3 regions of the Thalassospira marina genome follow, and region 2 is predicted to be linked to each of the others. Evidence: predicted binding sites of a transcription regulator. Region 2 holds the regulator's gene; each other region holds the start of a gene.
What was found. Region 2 encodes LexA, which represses DNA repair genes until DNA is damaged. Its sites were predicted from a motif close to ATGTTCTANTTTGGTTC; they were not measured.
Positions count from the first base shown of each region.

Region 1: a site for LexA is predicted at 2,200-2,216, ahead of CSC3H3_RS04750 (S24 family peptidase). Genes of this name have one in related genera too.
Region 3: a site for LexA is predicted at 1,656-1,672, ahead of uvrA (excinuclease ABC subunit UvrA). Genes of this name have one in related genera too.

Region 1 covers NZ_CP024199.1:1,075,154-1,079,363, reverse strand. Annotated here, with positions in the region: gene CSC3H3_RS04770 (portal protein) at 1-358, opposite strand, end outside; gene CSC3H3_RS04765 (hypothetical protein) at 563-754, shown strand; gene CSC3H3_RS04760 (hypothetical protein) at 782-1,441, opposite strand; gene CSC3H3_RS04755 (hypothetical protein) at 1,429-1,881, opposite strand; gene CSC3H3_RS04750 (S24 family peptidase) at 2,280-2,900, shown strand; gene CSC3H3_RS04745 (inositol monophosphatase family protein) at 3,172-3,999, opposite strand; gene CSC3H3_RS04740 (ABC transporter ATP-binding protein) at 4,026-4,210, opposite strand, start outside.
Region 2 covers NZ_CP024199.1:2,209,814-2,214,023, forward strand. Annotated here, with positions in the region: gene trpD (anthranilate phosphoribosyltransferase) at 1-190, shown strand, start outside; gene trpC (indole-3-glycerol phosphate synthase TrpC) at 187-984, shown strand; gene moaC (cyclic pyranopterin monophosphate synthase MoaC) at 1,059-1,538, shown strand; gene lexA (transcriptional repressor LexA) at 1,768-2,481, shown strand; gene CSC3H3_RS10130 (ComEC/Rec2 family competence protein) at 2,500-4,210, opposite strand, start outside.
Region 3 covers NZ_CP024199.1:2,029,345-2,033,554, forward strand. Annotated here, with positions in the region: gene uvrA (excinuclease ABC subunit UvrA) at 1-1,645, opposite strand, end outside; gene fbaA (class II fructose-bisphosphate aldolase) at 1,843-2,922, opposite strand; gene CSC3H3_RS09275 (Gfo/Idh/MocA family protein) at 2,943-4,016, opposite strand; gene nagA (N-acetylglucosamine-6-phosphate deacetylase) at 4,061-4,210, opposite strand, start outside.

The DNA of each region.
Region 1 (4,210 bases), 1.1 Mb from region 2:
CCTGTGCCCCATCAGGCACGGCATCGCCCGGCGCCATCTGAAACCACCCGCCCGATGGCGGGGTCACTTCCCCCAGCAAACTTGCGGCAAGCTGCTCCACCGCGTCAGGCGCTGTTGCATCAAACACCCGGTCAAACTGCTTTTTGCCAATATTGGCCGCTCCCCCCGAACCACCGCCAGCACCAGCACCATAAGAAAACCCACCTCCTCCGGCCGCCCCCACGCCGTTTTCCTGGCGCTGCGGCAGGGCAAATTCGTAACATTCCTGCCAGTGCCGGTGCCAGTGTTCACGCCGTTGCAACGCCGCGCGAAACCGCTTGCGCAACATATCAGGCATCATTTCCACCCGTTCGCTCATGCCCACCTCTTTTGCCCAAATGTCTGCCCATCGCTTTACCGTCAGGCCAAGCCCCAAACCCGGCACCCCCACCAATTCACATTGCCGAATGCCTCGTCCCCATCACGCCAAGGCTCTCAGCCCCGCTCACCCCATCCCGGCACGCCGCGCCCTGCCACCCCTGCCGCCCCTCCCGGGTTACTTTACGACCGCGCCAAAGAACCAATGATCGACCCGACCATGGATACCTCTTCTCAGAAGTTGAAGCCCAAGTCCGAACCACAATTCGAAGCCGAAGTCAGGGTCAAGGCCGAGGCCGAAGCCCGTGCGCCCACCCCACCAAATCCCCGTCAAAACCGGAAAACAAAAAACCCGCCGCCGTTTCCGGCAGCGGGCGCATTTCTGGTGTTGATTTAGGTTTTATAGCCTAGAAAAAAGAACAAATCAAGAACTTTTTTGATAAATTTTTGATCTGCTCTCAAGATAGCGATACAGCCCTAGCGGGGTCACCACCCACCAGGCCGATATCCCCAGCAAATGCTTGATCACCCCAACACAGCTCGCCATGCCAATCCCAAGCCGCATCTCGCGCACCTTGGGCAAAGTCACCCACAGGCAGCGATGCCCGCGGGACCGATAATATGCCGCCGGGTCAAACAATGCCGAAAACTGCCAAAGCGTGCATTCCAGTTGATGGCTTGCCGGGTTCAGATAAATCCAGCTTCCTTCCCGCCCGGTTTCCAGCACTGCAAAACAATGCCGGAATGACGATGGCAAAACCCGCAACAGCCATTTATCGGGCGCATCACTAAACACAATCAGGGCACGCCGCCCGCCTTGCTGATCCGCATATATATCTTCCGCCCGGCGAACCGTGCCAAACGTCGCATCATTCACCGCAATCGCCCCAATCGCCCCAATTGCCGGAGACCGATATTCTGAAACCATATCTTCACCCTCGCCATACCGCATAAAAGGCGCAATATCCGCCTGCACTTGCCTCGGCTCGGCCCGCCCGGAACCAGCACCTGCTGCCCCCAGCCAGTTAAGGCGCAGTGCGGCCGCTATCCCTGCATAGCCCCACATCTCCCCTAAAGCCCGCATGGCGACAAATCCCCCTGCATTTCATAATCGCAATCCCCCTCGTCAGCCATTTCCAGCGGGTTTTCGGGGCTGTCCGGGTCTACAATCCCGCGCTGGATCAAAACCTGCGTTAAGGCCTGCATTGCTTCCCCCCACAAATCGGCCTTTCGGATTTCCTCACTCACCCGCCGGTCGGGCAATCGTTCCAGCAGGCCGTAATATTCCAGCACCTGCAAATGCGCCTGGCCAATCATCCCGCCACGCCGTAACCGCATGACGGCATTATAAATATCGTCGGGGTCACAGGGCCGTGTTACCTCGCCCGCATCCGCCACCACGCGCGCGCCCTCAATCCGTGCGACCTCGCAGCGCACAAACCAGAACCACGCCTGTTCTGCACTGGCAAACAGGGTCACCTCCCCGTCGCGCAACGGTTTGGGGAAAAGTCTTTGCTGTGTCATTTCGCCCTCCTGATCACATTTTTGCTGCATCTGGCAGGGGTTCTGCCCTGCCAACCCTTCGCCCCTTTGCTGCCACTGTCATGCCGCCGAAACCCGGCATGATGTCATCACGCACCAAAGCCAAAACCACCGGCCAGACGCAATTCGGGCGTCACCGCACCACCCGGTGCCGCGTCTGTAAAAATCGGGCATGACAATTATTGAAAGGAGCCAGTCATCACGGACCACCATTTTGCACCGCCGGGCACTTACCCCCGGATGCAAATCTCCCGCTGACACTCAGCTTTTAGTCCTTTTTTGTTCTCATTGTAAAGGACTATTTTCCTATTTTGTTCTCACTGGCAGGAAAGGAATAAATTCCCTGTCCTGTCCGTTATCAACCCTGCTAGACTGAAACCATGATCAGACATGACCTAATCTGGGCCGCCCTCGACAAAATTGCCGAGGAAAAGGGCCTGTCGCCCTCCGGCCTTGCCCGGCTGGCACAGCTCGACCCCACCACATTCAACAGGTCAAAACGCAATACCGCCACGGGCAAGCCCCGCTGGCCCTCAACCGAAAGCATCGCCAAGGTCCTTTCGGCGGCAAATGTCACCTTCCGGGAATTTTCCGAATTAATGGACGGCAATGCCGCCGGGCGTGTGCCGGTCATCGGCTTTGCCCAGGCTGGCAATCGCGGCTTTTTTGATGATGCAGGCTACCCCGTTGGCGGCGCCTGGGAAGACATCACCTTCCCCGCCCTGCACGACCCCACCGCCTATGGGCTGCGCATTTCCGGGGACTCGATGTCCCCCGTCTTTCGTGATGGCGATCTCATCATCGTTTCCCCGGCATCCAACATCCGCCCACGCGACCGCGTTGTCGTCAAAACCCGCGAGGGCGAGGTAATGGCCAAGGAACTGGTGCGCCGCGGCGCAATGGGCCTGGAACTCAAATCCCTGAACCCGGATTACGAAGACCGCTATATCGACGCCCAAAACCTCGACTGGATCGCCAGAATTCTGTGGTGCAGTCAGTAAAATCCTGCACCTCTAAAATCGAACCTGCTACAATAACAAGCTGCTGGTTGAACTGATCGAAAGCGTTGTAGCTACCCTCTAAAATCGAACCTGCTACAATAGGAACACCAACTCCCGCAGCACATTCAATATGTTGCGGGATTTTTCCGGGTTAAAAACCGGCATTTTCGCGTCAGAAACAGCCGGATTTCTGCAAAAATAACGCATTTTTAAACGGCAAAAACCGGCAATTTTCATGCCGGTTTTCAACAAAGCAGAATGGCGAAAGCCGTTACTTCACCCCGGTCATCTCCGAAAGCACATCCGCCACCTTTGGCCCTGCGACCAGAATAGGAGCGCCGTCTTCCAGCACATTGGGGGCATCGAGAAAGCCATTGCACCAGCCCCCCGCTTCGCGCATCAAAACAATGCCCGCCATGCAGTCCCACGGGTTGATATGCGGCTCAAAATAGCCAATCAGCCTGCCTGACGCTGCATAGGCCATCATCAGCGCACAGGAACCATTGCGAATAAACATCCCCTCGCGGTCCAGAAGGTCGGCGATAAACGGCACCAGCGCGGCACTTTCCACCCGGTGCGACATGCCAACACCCATCACCCCGGCATTGACATTATCAACCTGGCTGGCGGCAATCGGCTTGCCATTAACCGTGGCCCCCTTGCCGATGCAGGCGGCAAACAGCTCGTCGCCATTGGGTTCGTAAATCAGGCCAATAACCGCCTCGTTCCCCACCATAAGGGCCACCGAAATCACCCAGGTCGGCATTTTATTGACAAAACACGCCGTGCCATCAATCGGGTCAATCACCCACAGGCAGTCATTTTTGCCGCGATCAATGCCCATTTCCTCGCCGAGATACCCATCGTCGGGAAATTTCGCCGCAATCTCGCGACGGATAACCGCTTCAACCTCTTTATCGGCAATGCTGACCACATCAAGCGGGTTGGCCTTGCTTTCAACAACCAGTTCATCCACCCGGCGATAATAATCCATCGCCACCCGGCCTGCTTCGCGTACCACCGCAATGGCATGTTCAAATCGCGCCGCAATGTCACCACTGCCAATCGCCGCCGTTACCGCATCTTTCGCTTCTGCCATGTCCTTTTTCCTTTTCTATTTGCGGGTCACTGACCCGACACAAGCGCAAGACCACGTGCAGCAAAGCCGATACCAACCTCGCTGCCCGCCCGGATCGGCGCATCGATCCGTCCATCAATCACAAACAGTTCACCCACATCGCACTGCACGGTGTAATGCATGGCGCTACCAAGATATGTCGCATGCGTCACGTTACCCTTTAGCGACATCT
Region 2 (4,210 bases):
GCTGGCTGGCAAAAAAAGCGCCTATCGCGATATTGTTCTGCTTAATGCTGCCGCCGCCCTTGTGGTAACCGGGGTTGCCAAAGATATTGCCGATGGTATTGGCCGGTGCGAAACCGCGATTGACAATGGTAGTGCTGCCAAAACACTCGAACAGTTGGTGGTAATCTCGAATGAAGGAAACGCGGCATGAGCGACGTTCTTGAAAAAATCTGCAACGACAAACGCGATCATGTCAGCGCCTGCAAAGCCCGTAAATCGCTGGCAGAGCTTTCTGCTGCGGCGGCAGCGCAGTCTGCTCCGCGTGGTTTTATCGCGTCACTTGAAAAATCAATTGCCGCTGGCCGCTATGGGCTGATTGCCGAAATCAAAAAGGCATCGCCATCAAAGGGACTGATCCGGGCTGATTTCAACCCGCCTGCACTGGCACAGGCCTACCAGGCTGGTGGGGCAAGCTGCCTTTCGGTTCTTACCGATATTCCCTATTTTCAGGGTGACGATTCCTATCTGGTGGCGGCGCGTGCCGCGGTTGACCTGCCAGTATTGCGCAAGGATTTCATGATTGACCCCTATCAGGTGACCGAAGCCCGCGCGCTTGGTGCGGACTGCATCTTACTGATCATGGCCGCCCTTGAAGACAGTCAGGCAGCAGAGCTGGAATCCCTCGCCCATGAGCTGGGTATGGATGTTCTGGTCGAGGTGCATAACGCACCGGAACTTGAGCGCGCGCTTAAACTGAAATCAAAGCTGATCGGCATAAACAACCGAAATCTAAAGACTTTGGAAGTTTCACTGACAACGACCGAACAGCTTGCAGCAATGGTTGACGATGATCGTTTGCTGGTCGCGGAAAGCGGCATTTTCACCCCGGCCGATCTCGAACGCATGGGCAAGGTTGGTGCAAAATGCTTCCTGATTGGTGAAAGCCTGATGCGCCAGGATGACGTTGAGGCAGCAACACGCACCCTGTTGGCTAAACCCGCCTGACGGATTGTGCGATCTGACCCCACGATTCTTGACCTGATCTGATCTACCCTGATCTGCCGAAACCGGATGCGATAATGACCAGCAAACTGACCCATTTTGACGAAGGCGGTAACGCCGTGATGGTTGATGTATCAGCCAAAGCCGTAACGACGCGCACCGCAACGGCCAAAGGCCGTGTGATGATGCAACCCGCCACGGCAGAACTGATTGCAAACCATGGTCATAAAAAAGGTGACGTTCTGGCCATTTCGCAACTGGCGGGCATTATGGGCGCAAAGCGCACCTCGGACCTGATTCCCCTTTGCCATCCCCTGCCTCTTGACTCGGTATCGGTCACGCTGACGCTGGCTGAAAACGAACCAGCCGTTGAAATCACCGCTACCTGCAAAACATCGGGCAAAACCGGGGTAGAGATGGAAGCCCTGACGGCAGTATCGGTTACGGCGCTGACAGTTTTTGACATGTGCAAGGCCGTTGATAAGACCATGCAGCTTACGGATATCCGCGTCGTTTATAAAGAAGGCGGAAAATCAGGCACTTTCGTTGCCGATTAACACAATTGCGGGCAATTTTCCTGGCCCCAAAACGCCGTTTATTCATCATGAAATGCGCTGATCAAATTCCTGTCGGCATTCCAACAATGCGCATGCCTGATCAGTGTTCGGTGCAAAACAGACACGTTTTTGGTGTCCTTCCCCCTTGCAAGACGCTTGACCGACGATCAGAACCAAAGTAGAACATTAATGTATTCGATTTGTTCTTATTTGGGTTTGGGAAAATGCCATGCTGACGCGCAAGCAATATGAATTGCTGGTCTATATCGACAATCACCTTCGCGATCACGGTATTTCACCTTCATTCGACGAAATGAAGGAAGCGTTGAACCTTAAATCCAAATCGGGCATCCATCGCCTGATTACCGGCCTTGAAGAACGCGGCTTCATTCGCCGCCTTGCGCACCGGGCCCGCGCCCTTGAAGTGTTGCGTCTTCCCGACAATAACGAGGATGAAGCACCGGCAACGCCCAGCAGCGCACGGGTCACGCCCATTTCATCGGCGCGGAAAACAACCCATCGTCCGGCCATGGTGCCATCGGCCTTTTCCGAAATTCAGGAAAGCGTTTCCCTGCCCCTTTATGGCCGGATTGCAGCAGGTACACCAATTGAAGCCCTGCGTGACCAAAGCACCCATGTACAGGTGCCTGCGGCCCTTCTGGGCACGGGTGAACATTACGCGCTTGAGGTTTCGGGCGATTCAATGATCGAAGCCGGTATTCTTGATGGCGATACGGTTTTGATCCAGCGTTGCGAACATGCCAATGACGGCACCATTGTTGTTGCCCTTGTCGATGACAGCGAAGCAACCCTGAAACGTATCAAGCGGGGTCTGGGCCAGGTGTTGCTGGAACCGGCCAATGCCCGTTACGAAACCCGCGCCCTGCCGCCTGAACGTGTTCAAATCCAGGGCCGGCTTATTGGCCTGTTGCGCCAGTATTAACCACACCTTTCGGGCAGATCAGCGACCGCCAATCACAATCCAGGGCCAATTACCGCTGGTCTGCCGTACCGTTTCATAATGCGCTGGTGCCTGCCCGTTTTCCAGATAAACGGCAACACCACCCTGCCACCACAAAACATCATCATCAATCACAAGCGGTGATCGGGTGCATGATTTGCGCACATGTTTCGGGAAATCCTGTTTCAGGGTCACAATCACGTCGGCATGACGACAAAGATAAAATGGATCAGAAATTTTTTCTGAAATTACAATTACTTTTCCATTCTTTTTAAGCCAGCACCTTTCAAATTCACAACGCTGATCGGCACTGATTTTGGCATCAAAACCTGTGCCAAAACGTGCATTCCAGATATCGCGGTGAAAGCTGCTGGCACGGCTGTTAAATGTCAGCCCGTCATTGTCATCCCTTACCAATGCCCAATCTTTTTGATCCCCGCCAATGAGCAGATCTGGCGTTTTCGCCGTAATGACAAAAATGACGGCGGCCCCCATTGGCACAATTGCAATTGGCCATAGCACGCGGCGCTGCCAGATCAGCACCCATAACAATGCCAGCAGAGCACAAATAACAGCCAAGGCCGATGGCTGCGCAATATGCCAAAGCCCCCAATCCTGCCCGGCTATAAAGTGCGCCAAACCAATCAACATATCCAGTCCGGGGGAAAGCACGGCAAGGGCCGCAGCCTGCAGGCCAAAAGGCAGCAAAACCAGCACTGCGACAACACACGGCATAATCCAGAATGCCATCAGGGGAATCGCAACCAGGTTTGAAATCACACCCAAAAACGAAATCCGCCCAAAATGAAACCCGATAATAGGGGCTGTTACCGCCGTCACCATGACCCCGGTGACCAGCAAAACAAAAAGATAGCGCCCTGCCCGCTGCCACAGCGGCAAATCACGCTGCCCGGCGATTAAAAGCGCCCCACGCCCCTGATAAAACGCCACCAGCACGGTGACCGCAGCAAAAGAAAGCTGAAAGCTGGCCCCTAAAATGGCATCAGGCCGCAACACCATCACCGTAATGGCGGCAATCGCGACCAGGCGAAGCGAAATGGCGCGCCGGTCCATAAGAACGGCAAACAGAACAATCGCAGTCATCACAAAGGCACGCTGGGTTGGTACCGTCGCCCCTGACAACAGCAGATACAATGCCCCAATGACAAAGCCCGCAACGGCTGCCCATTTTTTAATGGGGTGCCGTAAGGCAATGGATGGGACCAAGGCCAAACCAAACCGGACCACAAAAAACACCACGCCACATAACAGCCCCATATGCAGCCCGGATATTGCCAGCAAATGGGCCAGCCCTGATTTTCGCAAATCCTCTGCCAGATCCGGCGGCACGCCGCCGCGCTCGCCGACCAGGATGGCATTGGTCAAACCGGCCTTTACCGGCTCCAGCCCGGCATTAATCTGCGTCATAATCGTCAATCGTGTATTTTCAACCAGACCAGACAAATACTCACCCAACGTCGCATCATGGGCCGGGATGATCTGAAAACTCTGTCCAAGGGCGAAACCCGTGGCACCAATGCCATCGAAATAGAGGTTCCGGGCGAAATCCGGGTCGCCTGGCGTTTCCGGCACACTTAAGGGAAACAGCTTTGCCTTACCGGCAAAACCATCACCAGGACGTGCCACAACATCCCCCAGGACAGATATCCTGACCCTGTCGGGCACCTGTTCATCATCCAGCCCATCAATA
Region 3 (4,210 bases), 180 kb from region 2:
CATCATGTTCGACAACCAGCACCGTATTACCCAAATCGCGCAGACGTTTCAGGGTTTCCAGCAGGCGGTCATTATCACGCTGATGCAGGCCGATGGAGGGTTCGTCAAGCACATATAAAACGCCCGTCAGGCCCGAGCCAATTTGCGATGCCAGGCGAATACGCTGGCTTTCCCCACCCGAAAGCGTGCCCGATGTACGCGACATGGAAAGATAATCCAGTCCCACATCGCTCAGGAATTTCAGGCGATCATTAATCTCGCGCAGAATACGACGGGCAATTTCGGTCTGTTTTTCATCCAGTTTCGGCTCAAGGGATGCAAACCATTCAACCGCCTTGCCAATTGAAAGGGCGGTGATTTCGGATATGGTGCATTTATCAACCTTGACCGCCAGGGCTTCCGGCTTCAGGCGATGCCCATGGCAGGCGTCACAATCGGAAACGGTCTGATATTTTGCCAGTTCATCGCGGGCCCACTGGCTGTCGGTTTCGCGCCAGCGACGCGACATGTTGGGAATAACCCCTTCAAAGGGGCGTGTTACCTTATAGCTGCGCGAACCGTCATCATAGGTGACAGTCACTTCTTCCTCGCCCGAACCATGCAAAATAATGTGCTTGGCTTTTTCCGGCAGTTTGTCCCACGCTACGTTGGTTTTGAAGCCAAAATGCTTGGCAATGGCGCGCAGCGTTTGCAGGTAATATTTCGACGTGCTGCTTGCCCATGGGGCAATTGCACCGTCATCCAGCGTTTTGCTGGTATCGGGCACCACCAGTTCGGGGTCGAATTCCATTTGTGTGCCAAGGCCATCACAAACCGGGCAGGCGCCAAACGGGTTGTTGAACGAAAACAGGCGCGGTTCAATTTCTTCGATGGTGAAACCCGAAACCGGGCAGGCAAATTTTGCTGAAAAAAGCGTGCTGTCACCGGAACGGGCATCTTCGGCAAATACGATACCGTCGGTCAATTCCAGTGCAGTTTCAAAGCTGTCGGCAAGACGCGTCTGGATGCCGTCCTTGACTACAAGGCGGTCGACGACGACGGAAATATCGTGTTTCAGCTTTTTGTTTAGGTCGGGGGCTTCGTCGATGTCATACATTTCGCCATCGATTTTCACACGCTGAAAACCACGTGCGCGAAGGTCCTTCAATTCCTTTTTATATTCGCCCTTGCGGCCACGTACGATGGGCGCCAGCAGGTAAAGGCGTGTGCCTTCTTCCATTTCCATCACGCGGTCAACCATTTGCGATACAGTCTGGCTGACAATGGGAAGGCCGGTTGCCGGGGAATAGGGGATGCCCACACGCGCCCAAAGAAGGCGCATATAATCGTAAATCTCGGTAACAGTACCAACGGTCGAGCGCGGATTGCGCGATGTGGTTTTCTGTTCAATCGAAATGGCGGGCGACAGACCGTCGATATATTCGACATCCGGCTTTTGCATCATTTCAAGGAACTGGCGCGCATAGGCCGACAGGCTTTCGACATAACGGCGCTGACCTTCGGCATAGATGGTATCAAATGCCAGCGAACTTTTGCCCGAACCCGACAGGCCGGTAATCACCACAAGGGAATCGCGGGGCAGTTCGACATCAATGTTCTGCAGATTGTGTTCTTTCGCACCGCGAACCGAAATTTTTGTCAGCATGTCCGGCCTTTTGTTCCTGAATTGTTCGGGCAATGTATAGAGGAGCCAGTGATTATACGCAAGTGCGCCCCTGACAGTTCCTGTCAGGATTTGTCAGCAGGAAAAATGACAAAGCCTGGAAAGGTAGTGGAGGGGAATTGGCGCAAAAGAAAACCCGCCAGAATGACCTGGCGGGTTTTGCAAAATCAGGCAGGGGATTAACCCTTGGCAATCGACTTGCCGGTGGCACCCAGATCCTTGAAAGCTTCTTCAAGGCGGGCTGCCATGGAAAGTTCGGCTTCACGAACCCAGACGCGCGGGTCGTACTGCTTTTTGTACGGTTTGTCGTCTTCGGGATCGACCTGGTATTTGAAGGCACGGTCGTTTTCTTCGACATATTTGCCAACGGCTGTCGCATAGGCAAATTGGGTGTCAGTATCGATATTCATTTTGAAAACGCCGTAGCCAACAGCTTCCTCGATTTTCTCTTTTTCCGAGCCGGAACCACCGTGGAAAACGAAATCAAGCGGGAAGCCATCAAGGCCATGTTTATCAGCAACGTATTTCTGCGATTCCAGAAGGATTTCCGGGCGCAGTTTAACATTGCCCGGCTTGTAAACGCCGTGCACGTTGCCAAATGCCGCCGCAACCGAGAAATGCCCCAGCGGTTTCAGGCGGCGATAGGCTTCTTCGACTTCTTCCGGACGGGTATAAAGGCGCGGGTCGATATCGTCCTGAGTGGTATCGAGTTCCTTGCCAATACCGTCTTCTTCGCCACCGGTAACGCCCAGTTCGATTTCCAGGCTCATATCGACGGCGGAAAGACGTTTCAGAAATTCCTCGCAGGTTGCCAGATTTTCTTCGAGCGGTTCTTCCGAAAGATCAAGCATATGCGAGCTGAACAAAGGCTTGCCGGTTTCCTTGTAAGCTTTTTCACCCCAGCTCAGCATACCATCGACCCACGGAACAAATTTCCGGTTGGCATGATCGGTATGCAGAACTACGGCGACGCCATAATATTCAGCCAGAAGCTGGGTATGGCGGGCGGCGGAAACAGCGCCAATAACGCGAGCAGCATTGGCATCCTTGATGCCCTTGCCGGCAAAGAACTGTGCACCACCATTCGAAAGCTGAATGATGATGTCAGAACCGGCATTGGCAGCAGCTTCAAGGGCAGCGTTCAGCGTGCTCGACGTGGTAATATTAACTGCGGGTAGAGCGTAACCGTCCTGCTTGCAGGCAGCAACGAGTTCACGATAGGCAGCACCGGTTACAACACCGGGTTTAACGGAAGGCATGTGGGTACTCCTCCTGGGGGTCAGAGCATTATAATATTCCCCGTGCGAACCGATTGATCCGCAGCAAGGGCGATCCGTAAGGAGCCCAATGCATCCGTCATATGCTGCGTAAGGTCAAGATTTTCCGTAATAGACTTTAGGAAAAACTGCTGTTCACGCAGACACAGGCCATCATGATCGGGCTCGTCATCGGTTCTGATGATTTCGTCCGAATGTGAAAATTTTCCGTGCCTATCTGTGGCAGCATGATGTAATTTTAAGGCATTCGTCTTGGTATGTGTGTCGATATCGGCCGATCCGGCGCCTTTTTCTTCTACATCTGTGATTGATACCGACCCTTTGGGTCCGATGACATCCTTAACGAAAAATGCCGTTTCGCTGATCATGGGCCCCCAGCCCGCTTCGTACCAGCCAATCGACCCATCATCAAACCGGACCTGCAATTGCCCGTAATTATACATGTCCTCTGCAACATCGGGCGACAGACGCACCCCCATTGCATGAACCGAAATCGGCTTTGCCGCTGTCATCAGGCACATCATATCAAGGTAATGCACACCACAATCAACAATCGGCGACACGCTGTTTAACAGCCGTTTATGCGTTTCCCAAAATTCGCCGCTGCTTTGCTGGTTCAAGTTCATTCGCATCACCAGCGGCTTGCCAAGTGTCTTTGCCAGTTCGACAAACTTTTCCCACGACGGGTGATGGCGCAGGATATAGCCGATCACCAGTTTACGGCCATGCTTCTGCGCACTTTCAATGACGCGTTCGGCATCGACCACGGTGGCGGCAAGCGGCTTTTCGATAAAGACATGCGCACCTGCTTCAAAGGCGGCAATGGCGTAATTTGCATGGGTTTCTGTATAGGTGTTGATCGAAACCGCATCAGGCCCGGTTTGGGCAAGGGCGGCTTCGTAATCGGTAAATTGCGGGTAGGATTCAAATCCTTCTGGCAGGGTGCCCGGTGCGATGGGTGAACGGGTACATAGCCCAACAATCTCAAACCCTTCCAGGGCATGGTATGCCTTGGCATGGGACATCCCCATATTGCCCAGTCCGACGACAAGGATGCGTACGGGTTTCGACGTCATTGGGATGTCTCCTTTGATGTAAGGTTTCAGATAAGGTGTTTATCTTAAATACCTGAAATCCAGGTGTGTTTTACCTGAAATGTTTGGGGATCAAACAGGACCATATCGGCATCAAAACCCGGCATGATTTTGCCTTTTCTGTCATCAAGTTTCAAAAATGCCGCCGGATAAAGCGAGGCCATGCGCAGCGCTTC